4 regions of the Promicromonospora sp. NPDC090134 genome follow, and region 1 is predicted to be linked to each of the others. Evidence: riboswitches for the same ligand, from Rfam matches in the RefSeq annotation. Region 1 holds a riboswitch; each other region holds the start of a gene.
What was found. Region 1 has a riboswitch for thiamine pyrophosphate ahead of thiM (hydroxyethylthiazole kinase). Riboswitches for the same ligand answer to the same signal wherever they lie in the genome.
Positions count from the first base shown of each region.

Region 2: another riboswitch for thiamine pyrophosphate. It lies ahead of ACIPN7_RS27825 (thiamine ABC transporter substrate binding subunit); the one in region 1 lies ahead of thiM (hydroxyethylthiazole kinase).
Region 3: another riboswitch for thiamine pyrophosphate. It lies ahead of ACIPN7_RS23660 (TenA family protein); the one in region 1 lies ahead of thiM (hydroxyethylthiazole kinase).
Region 4: another riboswitch for thiamine pyrophosphate. It lies ahead of ACIPN7_RS00590 (MTH1187 family thiamine-binding protein); the one in region 1 lies ahead of thiM (hydroxyethylthiazole kinase).

Region 1 is NZ_JBIVCZ010000002.1:137,917-142,792, reverse strand. Features, by position in the region: gene thiD (bifunctional hydroxymethylpyrimidine kinase/phosphomethylpyrimidine kinase) at 82-945, opposite strand; gene thiE (thiamine phosphate synthase) at 1,035-1,739, opposite strand; gene thiM (hydroxyethylthiazole kinase) at 1,736-2,569, opposite strand; TPP riboswitch at 2,559-2,656, opposite strand; gene ACIPN7_RS07065 (TetR/AcrR family transcriptional regulator) at 2,717-3,289, opposite strand; gene ACIPN7_RS07060 (aldo/keto reductase) at 3,413-4,444, shown strand; gene ACIPN7_RS07055 (aspartate aminotransferase family protein) at 4,660-4,876, opposite strand, start outside.
Region 2 is NZ_JBIVCZ010000014.1:119,887-124,762, reverse strand. Features, by position in the region: gene ACIPN7_RS27850 (sulfite exporter TauE/SafE family protein) at 1-476, shown strand, start outside; gene ACIPN7_RS27845 (molybdenum cofactor biosynthesis protein B) at 473-988, shown strand; gene ACIPN7_RS27840 (MoaD/ThiS family protein) at 1,016-1,255, opposite strand; gene moaC (cyclic pyranopterin monophosphate synthase MoaC) at 1,252-1,722, opposite strand; gene ACIPN7_RS27830 (DUF4235 domain-containing protein) at 1,743-2,024, opposite strand; TPP riboswitch at 2,062-2,167, shown strand; gene ACIPN7_RS27825 (thiamine ABC transporter substrate binding subunit) at 2,163-3,236, shown strand; gene ACIPN7_RS27820 (ABC transporter permease) at 3,326-4,876, shown strand, end outside.
Region 3 is NZ_JBIVCZ010000010.1:29,196-34,071, forward strand. Features, by position in the region: gene ACIPN7_RS23650 (methyltransferase domain-containing protein) at 65-823, shown strand; gene ACIPN7_RS23655 (SRPBCC family protein) at 871-1,302, opposite strand; gene ACIPN7_RS23660 (TenA family protein) at 1,340-2,119, opposite strand; TPP riboswitch at 2,111-2,203, opposite strand; gene ACIPN7_RS23665 (LLM class F420-dependent oxidoreductase) at 2,244-3,023, shown strand; gene ACIPN7_RS23670 (glycoside hydrolase family 15 protein) at 2,969-4,795, opposite strand.
Region 4 is NZ_JBIVCZ010000001.1:125,034-129,909, forward strand. Features, by position in the region: gene ACIPN7_RS00575 (ABC transporter ATP-binding protein) at 1-526, opposite strand, end outside; gene ACIPN7_RS00580 (ABC transporter substrate-binding protein) at 523-1,527, opposite strand; gene ACIPN7_RS00585 (ABC transporter permease) at 1,524-2,393, opposite strand; gene ACIPN7_RS00590 (MTH1187 family thiamine-binding protein) at 2,390-2,683, opposite strand; TPP riboswitch at 2,794-2,896, opposite strand; gene ACIPN7_RS00595 (Gfo/Idh/MocA family protein) at 3,031-4,011, opposite strand; gene ACIPN7_RS00600 (immune inhibitor A domain-containing protein) at 4,122-4,876, opposite strand, start outside.

The DNA of each region.
Region 1 (4,876 bases):
GACTGACTCGCCGGTTCGGTTCCGCCGAGTCAGCCGGCCGGTCGGACCAGCCGACTGACTCGCCGTCGTCCGGCCGGCGAGTCAGCTGGTCGGTCGGTCGGTGAGCGGGTGGGTGGTGTGGGCGTGGTTTACCGGGCCGTGGCCCTGCCACGGGCCCGGCGCCGTCCCCGTTCCGCCGACGACCAGGGCGTCCGCCGCGCGCAGTGCCCCGGTCAGGTACTCCTTGGCGGCCCGGACCGCGGGTTCCCACCCGTCGTGCGCGGGTCGCAGCACGGCGCACGCCGAGCTGAGCGTGCAGCCCGTGCCGTGGGTGTTCCGCGTGGGGATCCGGGGCGCGACCAGCGCGACGACGCCGTCCGGCCCGAGCCCCGGGCCCGCGAGGTGGTCGACCGATTCCGCCGAGTCGAGGTGCCCGCCCTTGACCAGGGCGAACCCCGTGCCGAGTGCCCGCAGCGCCCGCGCCTGGTCGGCCGCCTCGCCGCCGTCCCGGGCCGGATCGGCGCCCAGCAGCACGGCGGCCTCGGGCAGGTTCGGCGTCACCAGGTCGGCCAGGGGGAGCAGCTCGTCGCGGAGCACCGCCTCGGCGTCGGGCGCCAGCAGCCGGTCGCCCGACGTCGCGACCATCACCGGGTCGAGCACCACGAACGGCGCCCGTCCCGCGGCCCGCAGGTCGCGCAGCGCCGCGGCGACCGCCCGGGCGACGGCGGCGTCCGTCGTCATGCCGATCTTGATCGCGTCCACGGCGACGTCGGCGAACAGCGTGTCGAGCTGTGCGCGCACCATGTCGGCGGGCACCGGGTGCACCCGCGTCACCCCGGTCGTGGACTGAGCCGTCAGCCCCGTGAGTACCGCGCAGCCGTAGCCGCCGAGCGCCGCGAAGGTCTTCAGGTCGGCCTGGATCCCGGCGCCTCCGGACGGGTCCGACCCCGCGATCGTCAGCGCCACGACCGGATGACCGGGCGGGCGGACGCGCGGGGGTGCGTCGACGCGCGCGGCGGCGTCGGCGACCTGGGCCGCGTCCCGTGCGGACGCGCTCACGAGGCGGGTCCCGTCGTGGTGCGCGAGCGCGCGTCCGACCGGTTCTCGGCCCGCGCCGCCGCCCAGGCCAGCGCGATCTCCCGTGCCGCGGCGGCCGGGTCGGGCCGGCCGCAGACGGCGGAGACGACGGCGCTGCCGGCCGCACCGGCGCCGTGCAGCGCGGCGACGTCCGCGGCCCGCAGCCCGCCGATCGCCACGCACGGCAGCGCCGCGGCGGCCGTGACGACGCTCAGCCGGGCGAACCCGATCGCCGGCCGGGCGTCCGACTTGGTCAGGGTGGGTCGCACCGGGCCCACGCCGAGCAGATCGACGGTGCCGGGCGGGAGATCGACCGCGGCTCGCGCCTCCTCGGGCGTGCTGACGCTCAGCCCGAGGTGCCGGTCCGGGCCCAGCAGCCGACGCGCGGAGACGGGGTCGAGGTCGCGCTGGCCCACGTGGGCGCCGTCGGCGTCGATCGCGAGCGCCACGTCCACCCGGTCGTCCACCACGAGCGGCACCCCGAGCGGCCGCAGCAGGGTGACCAGCGCGCGGCCGAGGTCCACCAACTCACGGGTGGTCGCGCCCGGGTCCCGGAGCTGGACGGCGGTCACGCCGCCGTCGACCGCCGCGCCCACCGTGGCGACGACCCCGGCGGGGCCGCCGCACTGCCCGGTGTCGGTGACGAGGTAGACGGACGGGTCGAGGCGGATCCGGGCGCTCACGCCTCGGCCCGTGCGGGCTCGTGCCCGGTGGCGGGCTCGTTCACCAGCCCGGCGCCGAACCCGACGGCCTCGGCGTCGACGTCGAACACGCGGTCGACGAGCTCCACGGCGAAGCTGCCGGGGGTGGTCGACGTGGTGCGGTCGGCGGCGACGCACAGCCAGGCTGTCGCGGTGGTCGCGGCGAGCAGGCGGTCCTCGGTGACGGCACTGCACGCGGCGACCAGCGCGCCGAGCGAGCAGCCGACGCCGGTCACGCGCGTCATCAGGGAGGTGCCCGCCTGGACGCGCACGACGCGCTCGCCGTCGGTGATCAGGTCGGAGGCGCCGCTGACGGCGATCACGGCGCCGGAGGACCGGGCCAGGGAGAGCGCGACGTCCCGCACGCCGTCGGGCGTGTCCAGGGAGTCGACGCCCCGGCCGCCTGCGCCGCCGGCGAGCGCCTGGATCTCGGACGCGTTGCCGCGCACGACGGCGGGGCCGCGCGCGAAGAGCTCGGCCGCGAGGCGGGTGCGCAGTGGCAGCGCGCCGATGGCCACGGGGTCGAGCACCCAGGGCACGCCGGCGGCGGTGGCGCCGTCGACGGCGGCGCGCATGCCGTCGGCCTGGCCGCCCTCGACGGTGCCGAGGTTGATGAGCAGGCCGCCGGCGACACCGGCCAGGACGGGCGCCTCCTCGGGGTCGGCGACCATGGCCGGTGCCGCGCCGGCGGCGAGCAGCACGTTGGCGGTGAAGTTGGTGACCACCACGTTGGTCACGCAGTGCACCAGGGGGGCGGTGTCGCGCACCGCGGTGACGACCGACGCGACGGCGTCGGGCAGGACGGAGCCCATGAGGCGTTCCCTTCGCTAGCACTACCTAGATCAGGTTCCACGGGTGCATCTCAGCCGGACTGGTGCCCGGCGCCCCGCGCCAAGTGGGCCGACCATATACGGCCGGTGCCCGTCTCGGGAACCGTCGGTGCGTGCTGGAAGGAGGGGTCAGGGGCGGTACCGCAGCCCGTCGACGAGCAGGTCGAGCATGCGCCGGCCGTGGTCGGGCTCCTCGTCGCTCATCGGCAGGGACAGCTTGGAGACGGCGTACAGCAAGTCCTTCGGGCTGGCGACGGCGCGGATGGCGCCGGCCTCGGCGGCGGTGTCGAGCAGCGAGCCGACGGCAGGGCCGAGCCGCCCGATGAAGTAGGCGGGCAGCGCGTCGAACGTCGGGTCGCCGGAGTGGAGCGCCGAGGCGAGGCCCCGCTTGGTCGCCAGGAACTGGGTGTACCGGTGGAGCCACTTCTCCAGCGCGGTGACGGGGTCGTGCTCGGCGGCCAGGGCGGGGGCAGCGTCGGCGGTGGCGTCGACCTCGGCCTGGAAGACGGCCTTGACCAGGTCCGAGCGCTTGGGGAAGTGCCGGTAGAGCGTGCCGACCCCGACGCCGGCCAGGTCGGCGATCTCCTTGGCGGGCGCGTCCACGCCCGACGTGCCGAAGACGGTCTTGGCGGCGTCGAGCAGCGCGTCGATGTTGCGCTGCGCGTCGCGGCGCAGGGGCCGCTGCTCTGTGTGCTGGGTCACTTCTCTCCTGGTCTCTTGCTAACCGGAATGGCTTTCCATATAGTTCCGGAAGGGCGTTCCGCTTCGTTCCAGAGTACGGCACCGCGGAGACGCCCACCAGACCTCTCGACCCCAGGAGGGCCCATGCAGTACCGCAGCCTCGGCCGGACCGGCATCAAGGTCAGCCCCTACGCCCTCGGCGCGATGATGTTCGGCGCGATCGGCAACCCCGACCACGACGAGTCCGTCAAGATCATCCACAAGGCCCTCGACGCGGGCATCAACTTCATCGACACCGCCGACGCCTACTCCCGCGGCGAGTCCGAGGAGATCGTGGGCAAGGCGCTCAAGGGGCGGCGCGACGACGTCGTGCTGGCCACCAAGGTGCACCTGCCCATGAGCGACGACCCCAACCACCGCGGCAACTCGCGGCGCTGGATCATCGCCGAGGTGGAGAACTCGCTGCGCCGCCTGGGCACCGACCACATCGACCTGTACCAGATCCACCGGCCCGACCCGGACACGGACGTCGCGGACACGCTGGCCGCGCTGACCTACCTCATCAACTCCGGCAAGGTGCGCGCCATCGGCTCGTCCACGATGCCCGCCGCCGACATGGTCCAGGCGCAGTGGGTGGCCGAGCGGCGCGGCCTGGAGCGGTTCCGCACCGAGCAGCCGCCGTACTCGATCCTGAACCGCGGCATCGAGCGCGACGTCCTGCCCGTGGCCCAGCAGTACGGCATGGGCACCCTCGTGTGGAGCCCGCTCGCCGGCGGGATGCTCACCGGCAGGTACCGCAAGGGGCGTGCCAGCGACGCCCATCGGGCCCAGTTCGGGTTCGCGCACCTGCAGGACGAGCGGCGCCTCGACGTCGTCGAGCAGCTCATCCCCGTCGCCGAGGAGGCCGGGATGCCGCTGAACCACCTCGCGATGGCGTTCGCGATCGCCCACCCGGGCGTCACCTCCGCGATCATCGGCCCGCGCACCATGGAGCACCTCGACAGCGCGCTCGCGGGCGCCGAGGTCAGCCTGAGCGACGAGATCCTCGACCGGATCGACGCCGTCGTGCCGCCCGGCACCGACATCGGCCGCCTCGACGCGGCCTACGACCCGCCGGCCATCCAGCAGGCGACCCTGCGCCGTCGGCCCACGGAACAGCGCGCGGCCGTCGCCTGACCCGCCCGCTGCGCAGGCCGCGCCCGCTGCGTCGGGCCGCGCCCGATAGTGCGCTTCTACCCAGCCATTACGCCCGGAAACACGCCAGTTTCGGGCGCAATGACTGGGCAGAAGCGCACTCTTGCGCCGACTGCCGACCACCGCCGTCCGACCGCCGACCAGAGCCCCGACCGCCGACCAGAGCCCCGACCGCCGACCAGAGCCCCGACCGCCGACTAGAGCCGCGTCCACGCCTCGCTCAGCACGCCCCGCAGGATCTGCTCGATCTCGTCGAACTCCGCCTGCCCCACCGTCAGCGGCGGCGCGAGCTGCACCACCGGGTCGCCGCGGTCGTCGGCGCGGCAGTACAGCCCGGCCTCGAACAGCGCCGGTGTGAGGAACCCGCGCAGCAGGCGCTCGGCCTCGTCGCCGGAGAAGGTCTCCCGCGTGCCC
Region 2 (4,876 bases), on a different contig from region 1:
ACGCCACCGGCGGCGGCGGCTGGGGCCCGGTCGGCACGCCTGCCATCCTCGCGAGCGGGCGCCTCGAGCCGCGCAAGGTGATCGGCTCGATCGACACGAGCGAGTTCCTGGTGGCCGTCGCCGCCAGCGCCGGCTTCTTCGTCGGCCTCAGCGGCGAGGGCATCGACTTCACCTGGGTGCTCGCCCTGCTCATCGGTGGTCTGATCGCGGCGCCGATCGCGGCCTGGCTGGTGCGCCTGGTGCCGCCGCGCATCCTGGGCTCGCTGGTGGGTGGCGTCATCGTGCTCACCAACTCGCGCACGCTGCTCAACAGCGACTGGATCGCCGCCTCCGACCCGGTGAAGATCCCGATCTACGTGGTGATCTGGCTGGCCTGGGCCGCCGCCGTCGTCTGGTCCGTGCGGGCGCACCGCAAGGCCCTGGCCGAGGAGGCCGCCGTGAGCGAGAAGCCGGAGGCCGATAGCGTGTCGGCATGACGTCCGACCAGGTAGCGGTGATCACCGTCTCCGACCGCTGTGCCCGTGGCGAGGCCGAGGACCGGTCCGGCCCCACGGCGGCGCGGATCCTGCGTACGGCGGGGTTCACCGACCTGGTCACCCATCTGGTTCCCGACGGCGTCGAGCCGGTCCGCGATGTGCTGCGGACCGCGCTCGACGCCGGCGCTCGTCTGGTGGTGACCACCGGGGGCACGGGGATCACGCCCCGCGACCTCACGCCCGAGGGCACGCGCGAGGTGCTGGACTACGAGGTCCCGGGCGTCGCCGAGGCCGTGCGACAGCGAGGCACCGCCGCGGGCATCCCGACCGCCGCGCTCTCGCGGGGGCTGGTCGGCGTGGCACGTGCGACGGCCGGGACGCGAGCGCTCGTGGTGAACCTGCCCGGCTCGTCCGGGGGCGTGCGGGACGGCCTCGACGTGGTGCTCGCCCTCTGGCCGCACGTCCGCTCCCAGCTCGAGGGCGGCGACCACCCGGCTCCGGTGCCGGGGTAGCAGGACTGTCGGCCCGGGTGGCCGGTGTCAGCCGCCCGCGAAGGGCGGGAGCACGTCGACCGTGACGCCGTCCGGCACGGTCGCCTCGTCCGCCGTGGCCCGGGCGCCCGCGACCAGCAGCGCGCACTTCGGCAGCACGGCACCCAGGGCCGGGTGGGCGGAGGCGAGGGCGCCGCGGAGGGCGGCGACCGACGTCGGACCGTCGAGCTGTTCGGTGGGGCGCCCCGCGGCCTCCCGGGCGCCGGCGAAGTAGCGGACCGTGATCACTCGGCACGCACCCAGTCGCCCGACTTGCCGCCCGTCTTGCGCTCCAGCCGGACGTCCGCGAGCGTGACCGACTTGTCCAGGCCCTTCACCATGTCGATCACGGCGAGGCCGGCGACCGCTACGGCGGTGAGCGCCTCCATCTCGACGCCGGTGCGGTCGGCCGTCCGGACGGTCGCGGTGACGACGACGCCGTCGTCGGTCACCTCCAGGTCCACCGCCGCACCGTGCACGCCGATCACGTGGGCCAGCGGCAGCAGGTCGGGCGTCTTCTTGGCCGCGGCGATGCCCGCGATGCGCGCCACCGCGAGCACGTCGCCCTTGGGCACGGCGCCGTCGCGCAGCGCCTGGATCACGGCAGGGGTGCAGCGGACCAGGCCGGAGGCCGTGGCCGAGCGGACGGTCGGCTGCTTGGCGGTGACGTCGACCATGCGGGCCTGGCCGCGGTCATCGAGGTGCGTGAAGCTCACGGCACCAGGGTGTCATGCCCTCACACGGCGCTGCGCCGCGCGGCGATCCGCACCGCGGCGCGGTGGGCACCCTTCGCGGCGAGGCGCTTGGCGAAGACCGCGGTCCCGGCGGCGACGGCCGCGAACACGGTCGCCTGCAGCAGGTCCAGCTCCGGGTCGTCGGGCTTGTTGGGCGCGTCGTTACCCGTCACGCCCTTCCAGATCATGCTGACCGCCTTCTGGGCGACCCAGCCGGCCGCGATCGTCAGGGCGAGAGTGCCGACCTTCTCGCCGAGTGTCTGTTCCGTCTCAATCTGGGCCATCTCCACACCGTAGTCCTCGGCAGCCGACTAGGCTGCATGGAAACGACAGGGGAGCGCCCCGATGGCGCTGAGAGTGCGGAGAGCCGCAGACCCTTGAACCTGATCCGGGTAACACCGGCGGAGGAAGTCGGAGGAATGATGTCGCGTCTTTCCGGTGCCCACGGGGGCACCATCCCTACCGTCGCGGTCGCGCTGTCGGCGGCGCTGCTGCTCGCCGGGTGCTCCGGCGGCTCCGGTTCCGGCGACGACGCGTCCGGCGCCGGCGACCCGGGGACCGTGACGCTGGTGACCCACGACTCCTGGGCGCTCGACGAGAAGCTGATCGACCAGTTCGAGCAGGAGTCCGGCACGACGGTCGAGGTCAGCGCCGCGGGTGACGCCGGCACGCTGGTGAACCAGCTCGTGCTCACCAAGGACGCCCCGCTCGGGGACGCGGTGTTCGGCATCGACAACACGTTCGCCTCCCGCGCGCTGGAGGCCGGCGTGGTCGAGGAGTACACGTCCGCGGACCTGCCCGAGGGCGCCGAGCAGCTCGGCGGCGCGCTCACGCCCGTCGACCAGGGCGACGTCTGCGTCAACGCCGACGAGGCGTGGTTCGAGGAGTCCGGCCTGGAGGTGCCGACGACGCTGGAGGACCTCGCCGACCCGCAGTACAAGGACCTGCTCGTGGTGACCAACCCGGCGACGTCGTCCCCGGGGCTCGCGTTCCTGCTGGCGACGATCGGGGCGTTCGGCGAGGACGGGTTCGAGGACTACTGGGCCTCGCTCGTCGACAACGGCGTCAAGGTCGCTGACTCGTGGGAGGACGCGTACTACGTCGACTTCTCCGGGGCGGGCGAGGGCGGCGAACGGCCGCTCGCGCTGTCCTACGCGACGTCGCCGGCGTTCACGGTGAGCGAGGACGGCTCGGAGTCGACCACGAGCGCGCTGCTGGAGACCTGCTTCCGGCAGGTCGAGTACGCGGGTGTGCTCGCGGGCTCCGACAACCCGGAGGGCGCCCGGGCGCTGGTGGACTTCCTGCTCACTCACGACGTCCAGGCCGCCCTGCCCGAGTCGATGTACATGTACCCGGCCGACGCGGCCGTGGAGCTGCCCGCCGACTGGCAGAAGTTCGCGCCCCAGGCCGACGCCCCGTTCGAGGTGGACCCGGCCGACGTGAGCGAGCACCGCGACGAGTGGATCGAACGGTGGACCGCGACGGTCGTGGGCTGAGCCGGAGGCGCAGCGCAGGGTGGGGGCCGAGGAACGAGGCACCCGCCCGGAGTGGAGCCGCAGGCTCAGCCCACCAAGGGCGGAGTTTGATGAGGCACGGCCTGCGGCCCGCACCCCTGCTCTGGGGGGCGGCGGTCGCCGTCCCCCTCGGCTTCCTCGCGGTCTTCTTCGCGTGGCCGGTGGCGGCGCTCGTGGTCCGCGGGTTCGTGCCCGACGGCGCGCTCGACCTCACCGGGTTCGTCGAGGTGCTCACCCGCCCGCGCACGTGGCGGCTCGTGGGGCTCACCCTCACCCAGGCCGTGCTCGGCACGGCGTTCTCCGTGCTGCTGGGCCTGCCGCTCGCCTACCTGCTGTACCGGCGGTCGTTCCCCGGGCGCAGCCTGGCGCGCGGGCTGGTGACCGTGCCGTTCGTGCTGCCCGCCGTGGTGGTCGGCGTCGCGTTCCGCGCGCTGTTCGCGCCGAGCGGCACGCTCGGGTTCCTCGGGCTGGAGGAGTCGCTCGCCGGGATCGTCGTCGCGCTCGTCTTCTTCAACGTGTCCGTGGTGGTGCGCACCGTCGGCGGGCTCTGGGAGCGGCTCGACCCCCGAGCCGAGGAGGCCGCGGCCTCGCTGGGTGCGGCACCGGCCCGGGTCTTCCGGACCGTCACGCTGCCGTCGCTCGCGCCCGCGATCACGTCGGCGGCGTCGGTGGTGTTCCTGTTCTGCGCCACGGCGTTCGGGGTGGTGCTGGTGCTCGGCGGCGTGCGGTACGGCACCATCGAGACCGAGATCTGGACCCGCACGACCCAGTTCCTGGACCTGCGCTCGGCCTCGGTGCTGTCGATCCTGCAGCTCGTCGTCATCTCCGCGGCCCTGGCCGTGTCCGCACGCGCCCGACGGCGGCGCGAGGCCGCCCTGCACCTCGTCTCCGCGCGGCGTTCGGCACGCCCGCTGTCCTGGCGGTCGCCCGCCGACGTGGGCGCGGTGCTCGCGGGCACCGCGATCGTCGCCGGGCTCATCGCGGTGCCGCTCGCCGGGCTCGTCGTCCGCTCGTTCCGGGAGCCGGACGGGTCGTGGGGCCCGGGGAACTACCTGGCGCTCGGCACCACCGGCGAGCGGAACGCACTCGTCGTCACCGTGTGGGAGGCCACCGCGACGTCGCTGCGGATCGCGCTGACCGCCACCCTGATCGCCCTGGTCGTGGGTGGTCTCGTGGCGCTCGTCGTGTCCCGGCGGCCCCGTTCCGTGGGCGCGCGCCGGGCCATCGGCACGCTCGACGGCCTGTTCATGCTGCCGCTGGGCGTCTCCGCCGTGACCGTCGGGTTCGGCTTTCTCATCACCATGGACCAGCCCGTGCTCGGCGTGGACCTGCGCACCTCCGGGCTGCTCGTGCCGGTGGCGCAGGCCGTCGTGGCCGTGCCGCTCGTCGTCCGCACCGTGCTGCCCGTGCTCCGGGCGATCGACCCGCGCCTGCGCGAGGTTGCCTCGGTGCTCGGCTCCGGACCGGGTCGCGTGCTGCGCACCGTGGACCTGCCGATCGCACTGCGGTCGGTCGGGCTGGCCACCGGGTTCGCGTTCGCGGTGTCGCTCGGCGAGTTCGGCGCGACGTCGTTCCTCGCCCGGCCCGACGGCGCCACGCTGCCGGTCGTGATCTACCGCCTC
Region 3 (4,876 bases), on a different contig from region 1:
ACGCCGCGGCCCGGCCCGCCGTGATGTATCTTGACATCAAGATACTCGACGGCGAGGAGTTGTGATGGCCGACTGGAACCCCGGCGCCTACCTGCAGTACACGGACGAGCGGTCGCGGCCGTTCACGGAGCTGGTCGCCCGCGTGGCAGCCGCGCCGGGCACGATCGTGGATCTCGGCTGCGGCCCGGGTCACCTCACCCCCGTGCTCCGCGCGCGCTGGCCCGAGGCGCGCGTCACCGGGGTGGACGCCTCCCCCGCCATGATCGCCGAGGCCCGCGCCGCCGACCCGGCGACCGAGTACGTGCTGGCCGACCTGAGCACCGACGACCACACCGCCGACCTCGTCATCAGCAACGCGGCACTCCAGTGGGTCCCGGGGCACCGCGAGCTCCTCACGACGCTCGCCGACCGGGCCGCGCAGACCTTCGCGTTCCAGGTGCCGGGCAACCACGACGCGCCCAGCCACCGGCTCCTGCGGGAGGTCGCCACCCGCGCGCCGTACGCCGACGTCGTCGGGCCGGTCGAGCGGCGGGCCACCGCCGACCCGGCCGAGTACCTGGAGATCCTGGCCCGGCCGGGCTGGGCCGTCGACACGTGGGAGACCACCTACACGCACGTGCTGCAGGGGCCGGACCCGGTGCTGCGCTGGATCTCGGCGACCGGTGCCCAGCCCACGCTCCAGGCGCTGGAGGCAAAGGACCCGGGCCTGCGCGCCCGGTTCGAGGAGGAGTTCGGCGCGGCGCTCCGGGAGGCCTACCCCGAGCGGGCGCACGGCACCCCGCTGGCGTTCCGCCGGGTGTTCGCGGTGGCCACCCGCGCCTGAGACCCCGGGCGACGAGGGCGCGCCAAGCGGAGTGGGCCGCCCCGGCCTCAGCCCTGCTGGGTGACGCGGACCTCGAGCCCGGCCAGCTCGGTGTCGACGTACTCCCGGGTCCGCTTGCCCACCAGGCCGCCGACCAGCCACGCCAGCGAGCCGGTCTGCGTGATCGCGAGCGTCACCTTGGAGCGGCCATCCGGCAGCGGCTCGACGAGGTGCTCCGCCTGCGTGGTCACGCCCGGCGCCTCGGTGATCCACGCGAAGTGCCGCGGCGGGTCCCACTCGTCCATCAGCCAGACCGCGAGCGGCAGCTCCGGCTGCTCGATCCGCACCTGGGTGCCGACGTCGGGCGGGTTGGGCCCGTCGATGATCTCGACCGACTTCATGGACGACGTCCAGTCGGGCATGTGCTCGACGTCGGACAGGACCGCCCACACCTCCTCGGGTGTCGCGTCGATCTCGGCGGAGGTGCTGTAGTTCGGCATCGGTGCTCCTGTCCTCTGGTCGGCGCCGTCGACGGCGTCACCCCCTAGTCTCGGCCCACATGGGCGGCGTCGGCCAGGTGGGGGCGGTCAAGCCCTGCTCGAAGAAGAGGTACTCGTGCACCGACGAGATCTCGAACGCCCGCAGCATGCGCTCGCGCTCGTCCGGGGAGACCCAGCGGGCGGCATCGTCGGCCAGGCGACGGGCCTGGCGGGTCGACTCCTGGAAGGCCTCGTCGCCGTAGGTGCCGATCCAGGCCCCGTACGGGTGGCCCGCCAGGCCGCCGGGGCGGCGTCCGGCGAGGTCCACGAGCACGCTCCCGACGTGCGCGTAGAGCCAGTAGCAGGGCAGGAGCGCGGCGACCGTCTCCGCGTAGCTGCCCGACGCCGCGGCGTGCAGGTGTCCCGTGTAGGCCGCGGTGACGGGGGACGGCTCGACCGCGGCGACGTCGCCCGCCACCAGTCCGGCATGGGCGCCCAGCCAGTCGCGGTGGAGCGCCGTCTCGACCTCCAGCGCCGTCACCGACGACCGCGCGAGGAAGCCCTGCGCGGCCGGGTTGGGCGCCACCCGCGCGGCGCCCGCCAGGACGCGCGAGTACTCGCGCAGGTAGGCGGCGTCCTGGGCGAGGTAGAACGCGAAGGACCCGGCGGGCAGCGAGCCGTCCGCGAGCGCCCGGACGAACGGCATGTGCTCGACGGCGTCGCGCCAGCCCGCGATGCGTTCCCAGGCCTCCTCGGTGAAGGGGCGGACGGCGGCGGGGCCGGACGGCGCGGCGGTGCCGGACGGCCCGGCGGAAACGGGGACAGCAGAAGAAGTCACGGTGGACATCCCTTCGCCAGCATGATCTGGATCAGGTTCGACGGGTGTGGTCTCAGCCCTGGCAGGGCACCCCGTGTCACGTGCGGCAGAGGCTATCGGATCCGGCGGGTCGTAGGCTGCCGCCATGACAGACCGCCCGATCCGCATCGGTGTCCAGCTCCAGCCCCAGCACGCCGACTACTCCGCGATCCGCGACGCGGTGCTCCGCGCCGAGGATGCCGGGGTGGACGTCATCTTCAACTGGGACCACTTCTTCCCGCTGCGGGGCAACCCCGACGGCAAGCACTTCGAGTGCTGGACCATGCTCGGCGCGTGGGCCGAGCAGACCGAGCGCGTGGAGATCGGCGCCCTCGTGAGCGGCATCGGCTACCGCAACCCCGACCTGCTGGCGGACATGGCCCGCACGGTCGACCACATCTCGGGCGGGCGGCTGATCCTGGGCCTGGGCGCCGGCTGGTTCGAGAAGGACTACGACCAGTTCGGCTACGAGTTCGGCACGGCGGGTTCGCGCATCGCGAGCCTGGGCGACGCGATGCCGCGCATCAAGGCCCGGCTGGCAGCCGGCAACCCGGCGCCGTCGCGCGAGATCCCGGTCCTGATCGGCGGCGGTGGCGTGCGCAAGACGCTGCGGATCGTGGCCGAGCACGCCGACATCTGGCACTCGTTCGGCGACCTGCCGACCCTGACGAGCAAGTCGGCGATCCTCGACGAGCACGGGGCCGCCGTCGGGCGCGACACCGCCGCGCTGGTCGAACGCTCGGTGGAGGCCAAGGGCGCGCCCGGTACGACCGGCGAGGCGTTCGTCGCGGCGGGGGTCACCCTGTTCACCGTCGGGGTGACCGGGCCGGACTACGACCTGTCGACCGTCACGGACTGGGTCGCCTGGCGCGACTCGCGGGGCTGACCCAGCCGCAGCGCGCTGTTCACCAGGCCCAGGTGGCTGAACGCCTGAGGCGTGTTGCCGAGGTGCCGGCCCGTGGCGGGGTCGTACTCCTCGCTGAGCAGCCCCAGGTCGTTGCGCACGGCGAGCAGCCGCTCGAACAGGGCGACGGACTCGTCGACCCGGCCGATGCCGTGCAGCGCGTCGACCAGCCAGAAGTTGCACACCAGGAACGTCGCCTCGGCGCCGGGCAGGCCGTCCACCTGGTCGTCGGCCTCGTTGTGGTACCGCCGCAGCAGCCCGTCCTGGCCGAGCTCGCGCTGCACGGCGTCCACGGTGCCGACGACCCGGGGATCGTCCCAGGGCAGGAAGCCGACCTGGCCGATCAGCAGCAGCGCGGCGTCGAGCCCGTCCGAGCCGTAGAACTGCGTGAACGTGTTCCGCTCTGCGTCGAACCCGTGGGTGCACACGTCGTCGTGGATCCGGTCGCGCACGGCGCGCCAGCGCTCGACGGGCTCGTCCGCCAGGCCGTACTTCTCGACCGCCCGCACGGCTCGGTCGAAACCCGCCCAGGCCATGACGCGCGAGTGCACGAAGGCGCGCCGGGGGCCGCGCACCTCCCAGAGCCCGTTGTCGAGGTCGTCCCAGTGCTCCTCGAGGTGCTCCAGCAGCGCCCGCTGCAGCCGCCACACGTCCTCGTCCTGCTCCAGCCCCGCCTCGCGCGCATGGTGCAGGGCGTCCAGCGTCTCGCCCCACACGTCGATCTGGAGCTGGCTCGCCGCGTCGTTGCCGATCCGCACCGGTGCGGAACCCTCGAAGCCGGGCAGCCAGTCGAGCGTGTACTCCGGCAGCCGCCGCCGGCCGTCGAGCCCGTACATGATCTGCAGGTCCGCCGGGTCCCCCGCCACCGCGCGCAGCAGCCACGCCCGCCACTCGCGCGCCTCGTCGATGAAGCCCGTGCCGATCAGGGCCTGCAGGGTCAGCCCGGCGTCGCGCAGCCAGCAGTACCGGTAGTCCCAGTTACGGGTGCCGCCGAGCTGCTCGGGCAACGACGTCGTGGCCGCCGCCGCGATCGCGCCCGTCGGCGCGTAGGTCAGGGCCTTCAGCGTGATCAGCGACCGGTGGACGGCATCGACCCACGGCCCGTCGTACGAGCACCCGGTGAGCCAGGCCTGCCAGAAGTCCTCGGTGTCGCGCAGCGCGCCGTACGGCTCCACGGGATCGGCGGTCTCCAGGTGGGACGCGTGATAGTTCAGGACGAACGACACCCGCTCACCAGGCCCCACGGTGAACTCGGCCCGCAGCACCGACCCGTCGCTCACGCCCTCCCGCGTCATCGGTACCGCCGAGTCGATGCGCACCGAGTCCGGGCCCGCCACGGCGCGCAGCGCGTCCCCGTCCTGGGTGATCCAGGGCACGATGTTCCCGTAGTCGAACCGGAGGCGGAGCTCGGTGGTCATCGGGACGCTGCCGCTGACGCCCTCGACGATCCGGACCAGATCGGCCTCGTCACCGCGCGGCGGCATCAGGTCGATCACCCGGACCCGGCCCTCGGGCAGGTCCCACTCCGTCTCGAGGACCAGCGTGCCGTCCCGGTAGCGCCGGCTCGTGCAGTCGCCGCCCGACGTCGGGCCCAGGCGCCACGACCCGTGCCGCTCGTCCCCGAGCAGCGCGGCGAAGCACGCCGGCGAGTCGAAACGCGGCAGGCACATCCAGTCGATCGATCCGTCCCGGCCGATCAACGCGGCGGTCTGGAGATCACCGACCATCCCGTAGTCCTCGATGCGACGCGCCACACCATCAGACTAGGGACCGCGCGGCCCGCTCACCAGGCGACACGTCGGGTCAGGCTCGCCCACCCGACGTGTCGCGGGCGA
Region 4 (4,876 bases), on a different contig from region 1:
CCGCCAGCCACTCGTTCATCCGCCTGCGCGTGATCGGGTCCAGCGCGCCGAACGGCTCGTCGAGCAGCAGCACGGGCCGCCCGGCCAGGCAGGTGCGGAGCAGCGCGAGCCGCTGCCGCATCCCGCCCGACAGCTCGTGGGGCCAGGCCCGCTCGAAGCCCGCCAGGCCGAACGTCTCGAACAGCTCGGCGGCGCGCGCCTCGGCGTCGGCCCGCGGCACCCGCGCGATCCGGGCGCCGAGCAGGGCGTTGGACCACGCTCGGCGCCACGGCAGCAGCCCGTCGCGCTGCGGCATCCACGCGGTGGCGGCACCGCCGTCCGGCAGCGTGGGCAGCGTGAGCTCCCCCGACACCGCCGCGCCCGGCGGCAGCATGCCGCCGAGCGCGCGCAGCAGCGTCGACTTGCCGCACCCCGAGGGGCCGACGACGGCGACGAACTCGCCGTCGGCCACCGCGAGGTCCACGCCGTCCAGGGCCAGGACGTCGCCGAACCGGACGCTCAGCCCGTGCGCAGCGAGCACCGTCACGGCAGGTACTCGTCGGTCCACGCGGCGTCCGTGTCGAACCCCGGCTCGGTCAGCCCTTCCTCCTCGAGGAACCGGACGAACCCGTCCCACACCTCCGCGCGCTGCGCGCCCCAGTCGCCGGACGCGTACTGCGGGCCGAGCCACCGCGCGCTCGCCCCGACCAGCTCCGGGTCGAGCTCGGGCGCGGCCTCCAGCAGCACCTGCGCCGCGCGGTCGGGGTCGGCCGCCGCTTCCTCGTACCCGCGCGAGAGCGCGGCCAGGAACCCGCGGGCGACGTCCGGCTCCTCGTCCAGCAGCGACCGGGACGTCGCCACGAGCGGCGTGTACCAGTCGGGGATGCAGTCGAGATGGTCGCGGAACGCGATGGTGTCGACGTCGAGCCCGTCCACCTCGCCCAGCCGGATCGTGTCCCAGGCGTCGAACACCCAGGCGGTGTCGAACTGGTCCTCGGTCAGGCCGATGCGGAAGTCGTCGCTGACGAGCGGCGCGAACTCGACCCGCGCGGGATCGCCGCCGTCGCACTCCACGAGCTTGCTGATCAGAGCCTTCTCGAGGTCGGACTCGTAGGACCCGTACCGCTTGCCCTCCAGGTCCCGGGGCCGGGTGATCCCGTCGTCCGCGAGGCTGATCAGCGACGACGTGTTGTGCTCGATCACGGTCGCGACGGAGACGACGTCGGCGCCCGCCGCGCGCGCCGGGACCAGGCCCTCCGCCACGGAGTAGGCGAAGTCGGCCTGGCCGGCCGCGACGAGCTGCAGGCCGGAGGTCTCGCCGGGCTCGACGATCTCGACGTCGAGCCCCTCCTCCTCGAACCAGCCCTCCGCCTGGGCCAGGTAGAGGCCGGAGTGGTTGGTGTTGGGCGTCCAGTCGAGCACGACGGTGACCTCGCGCAGGCCGCCGTCGGACGCCGCGTCGGCGGTGCCCGCGGCGGTGCCGCAGCCCGCGAGCGCCAGCGGCGCGAGCGCGGCGAGGACCAGGGCGGGGGTACGGGACAGGTTCATGATTTTCCTCTCTGCCACGGCGTCGCGACGCGGGTGAGCGCGGCGACGAGGGCGAAGAACAGGCCGGACAGGAGGGCGATCAGGACGACGCCCACGAAGATCTGGTCCACGGCGTACGCCTTGCGGGACCGCTGCACGAACACGCCGAGGCCGGACTGCCCGGCGAGGTACTCGGCGACCACCGCCGCGCCCACGGCATAGGTCGCGGCGACCCGCAGGCCCGCGAGCGCGCCCGGGACCGACGCCGGCAGGCGGACCAGCAGGAACTGGTCCAGGCGGGTACCGCCCAGGCCGGCGACCATGTCGGAGTGCTCGGCGTCGACAGCGCGCATCGCGCCCACCGCCGAGACCAGGACGGGGAAGAAGACGGTGAGCGACACCAGGATCACCTTGGGCAGCAGGCCGAAACCCGCCCACAGGATCATCAGCGGCGCGAGCACGACCACCGGCACCGTCTGCGTGAGCACGACGAGCGGGTACACCGCGTCGCCGGTCACGCGGGAGGCCGTGACCACGATGCTCAGCAGCAGGCCGGCGACCGCGCCGAGCGCGAGCCCGGCGGCGGCCTCGGTCAGAGTGGTCACGACGTGCGGTCCGAGCAGCGGCGCCACCTCGACGGCGGTCCGGGCCACCTGCGACGGCGCGGGCAGCACGAACTCGGGCACGCCCGCGAGGCGCACCCAGGCCTCCCACACCGCGAGCAGCGCCGCGACGGTCAGGAGCGGGGCGAGGACCCGCCCGGCCCGGCGTCCGACCCGATGTGCGAGGCCTCGCTCGCGCCTGGCCGGACGCCGTCCGGACTGCCGCCACCCGGCAGCCTCGCCCTGCCCCGCCGCCCGCCGCCGCGCGACGGCGCGCGTGCTCACGCCCGGAACTTGGTGACGAGGTCCGCGATGGTGGGGCCGGCGTCGTCGGCGCCCTGGCTGACCTTGATGTTGGACTGGACGCCGTCCGCGCCGGCGGCGAGCGTCGCCTCGTGGACGGCGCGCAGCAGCGCCCACACCTCGTCGGGGCTGCCCTGGACGAACGTGCCCATGGCGCCCACCTCATGAGTGAGCCCGGACGCCTGGATGACGGCGATGGCGGCATCCACGTGCGCGTACCTCGCGTCGGGCGTGCCGCTGGGGCGGGGAGAGACCTGGATCTCGGCAAGCATGTGCGACCTCCGTGCACGGGCATGCCAGAGGTCGCCGGTTCCCGACAGGGGGCGCGCGACCACGTCCCCGCGCAGGGGACGGCCTCGACCGAACGCCCGTGCCGTCAGGCACGTCCTTCCGCTGGCATTACCCAGTTCAAGTGATCGGGTCGACGGCGTCGGGCGTGGTGCCCAGGCCTTCCTCTCAGCCCGGCTACCCCGAGCTCCCCGCGTTGGCGGGGCCACCGTACCGCTGGTCGCGGCAGGTCCGGAAGCCTGCTCACCTTCGAGGCCCGACTTTCTTCGCTTTCAGCAGCGTGAAAGCGAAGAAACTCGGGCCTCGAAGGTGAAGGGGAGGACCAGCCGGATCACTCGCCCGGGTAGACCAGGCCGATCTGCTCGCGGATCGTGTCCAGGGTGGCCATGATCGCCACCGTCTCCTCACGCGGGAGCAGCGGGCTGTCCAGCTCGCCGGCCGCCACCAGGCGCTCGGCCTCGGCCGCCTGGAAGTGCATGCCGCGCCCCGTCACCTCGGCGGTGAAGGTCTCGGTCTCGGTGCCCGAGGCGTCGTAGACGTGCACCGTGGACGGGTTGTACCAGGTCGCGTCGATCTCGATGCGACCCTCGGTGCCCAGGATCGAGGCCCGGTTGGGCCCGCGGGTGTCCGACGCCGACACGGTCGTGGCGACCCGGGCGCCGTCGTACCCGAAGATCGTGGCGACGGTGGCGTCCGCGCCCGTCTCCTTGAACGTGGCGTGCGACTGCACGGTGAGCGGCTCGCCGAACAGGTCCCAGGCGAACGAGACCGGGTAGATGCCCAGGTCCAGCAGGGAGCCGCCGCCCAGGGCGAGGTCGTTGATGCGGTGGCCCGGGTCGTCGGGCAGGTCCTGGGTGTGGTCGACCATCAGGGTGCGCACCTCGCCCAGCGCGCCCGACGCGATGATCTCGCGCACACGCGCCATGTGCGGCAGGAACCGGGTCCACATGGCCTCCAGGACCACGAGCCCCTTCGACTCCGCCAGGTCCACGATCTCGCGCGCCTCGGCGGCGTTGAGCGTGAACGGCTTCTCGACCAGCACGTGCTTGCCGGCCTCGAGCACCAGCTTCGCGGCCTCCGCGTGCATCGGGTGCGGCGTGGCCACGTAGACGATGTCGACCTCGGGGTCGGCCACGAGGTTCTCGTAGGAGCCGTGCGCCGTCGGGATGCCGAAGCGGTCGGCGAACGTCCGGGCCTTCTCCAGGGAGCGGGACCCCACCGCCTGCACGGTGAAGCCGTTGTCGTTCAGGTCTGATGTGAAGCTCGCGGCGATCCCGCCGGCCGCCAGGATGCCCCATCGCAGGTGTGTCATGCGTTCGAGCGTAGTGCCCCCGCCGAGGTAGAACTGTGGCCCAACCCCGGGTCAGGGGTTGGGCCACAGTTCTATCTCGCCACAGTTCTACCTCGGCGGGATGGAGGGGGTCAGTTGACCTGGATGGTCATGTGACCTGTCTGGGTGTCCTGCGTGAGCACCTTGATGGTGGTGCCCGTGCCGCCGACCTTCACCGAGTGACGCGGGTTGTCCTTGTTCCAGTACGCCTCAGGGTTGGTGTCGTCGAACTTCCACACCGGAGCCTGCTTGCCGAGCTTCAGCGTGGTCAGCGAGGTGGCCGACACCTCACGGTGCAGCGAGATCGGGTCCGTCTTCTGCAGGCCGAACGTGGCGTCGAAGGACTGGATGCGGTTGCGGGCGATCGTGCCGTCCGACCACTTCAGGGCCTTGGGCCGCGCGTCGACCGGGAGAGCCTGGCCGCCACCCACGTGCTGCGAGGTGTTGTTGTCGCCGTACAGGCTGTTCACGTACCAGATCAGCAGGCCGTCCTGGTAGGGGTAGTGCTCCACGAGGTTGCCGTTGGAGAAGCCCCAGCCGAAGTTGTACGGGCCGGTCTGCAGCGTCGCGTCGTAGCCGCCGTACACGCGGTTCTCGGCGACGTAGTAGTGCGAGTACTCGACCTGGTAGGTGCCGTCGGCGCCGACCTTCTGGAAGCCGTCGACGGTCCAGTCGGCCACGTCGGTGAAGTCCTCCGTGAGCGCGGTGCCCACGGCGACGTCGTCGAGCATGAAGCCGATGTCGTTGGTGCCACCGTCGCTCGAGTACCGGAACCGGACCGACGCGGTCTGGCCGGCGTAGTCCGCCAGGTCGGCGGTCAGGTCCACCCAGGCGCCGTCCGAGCTGC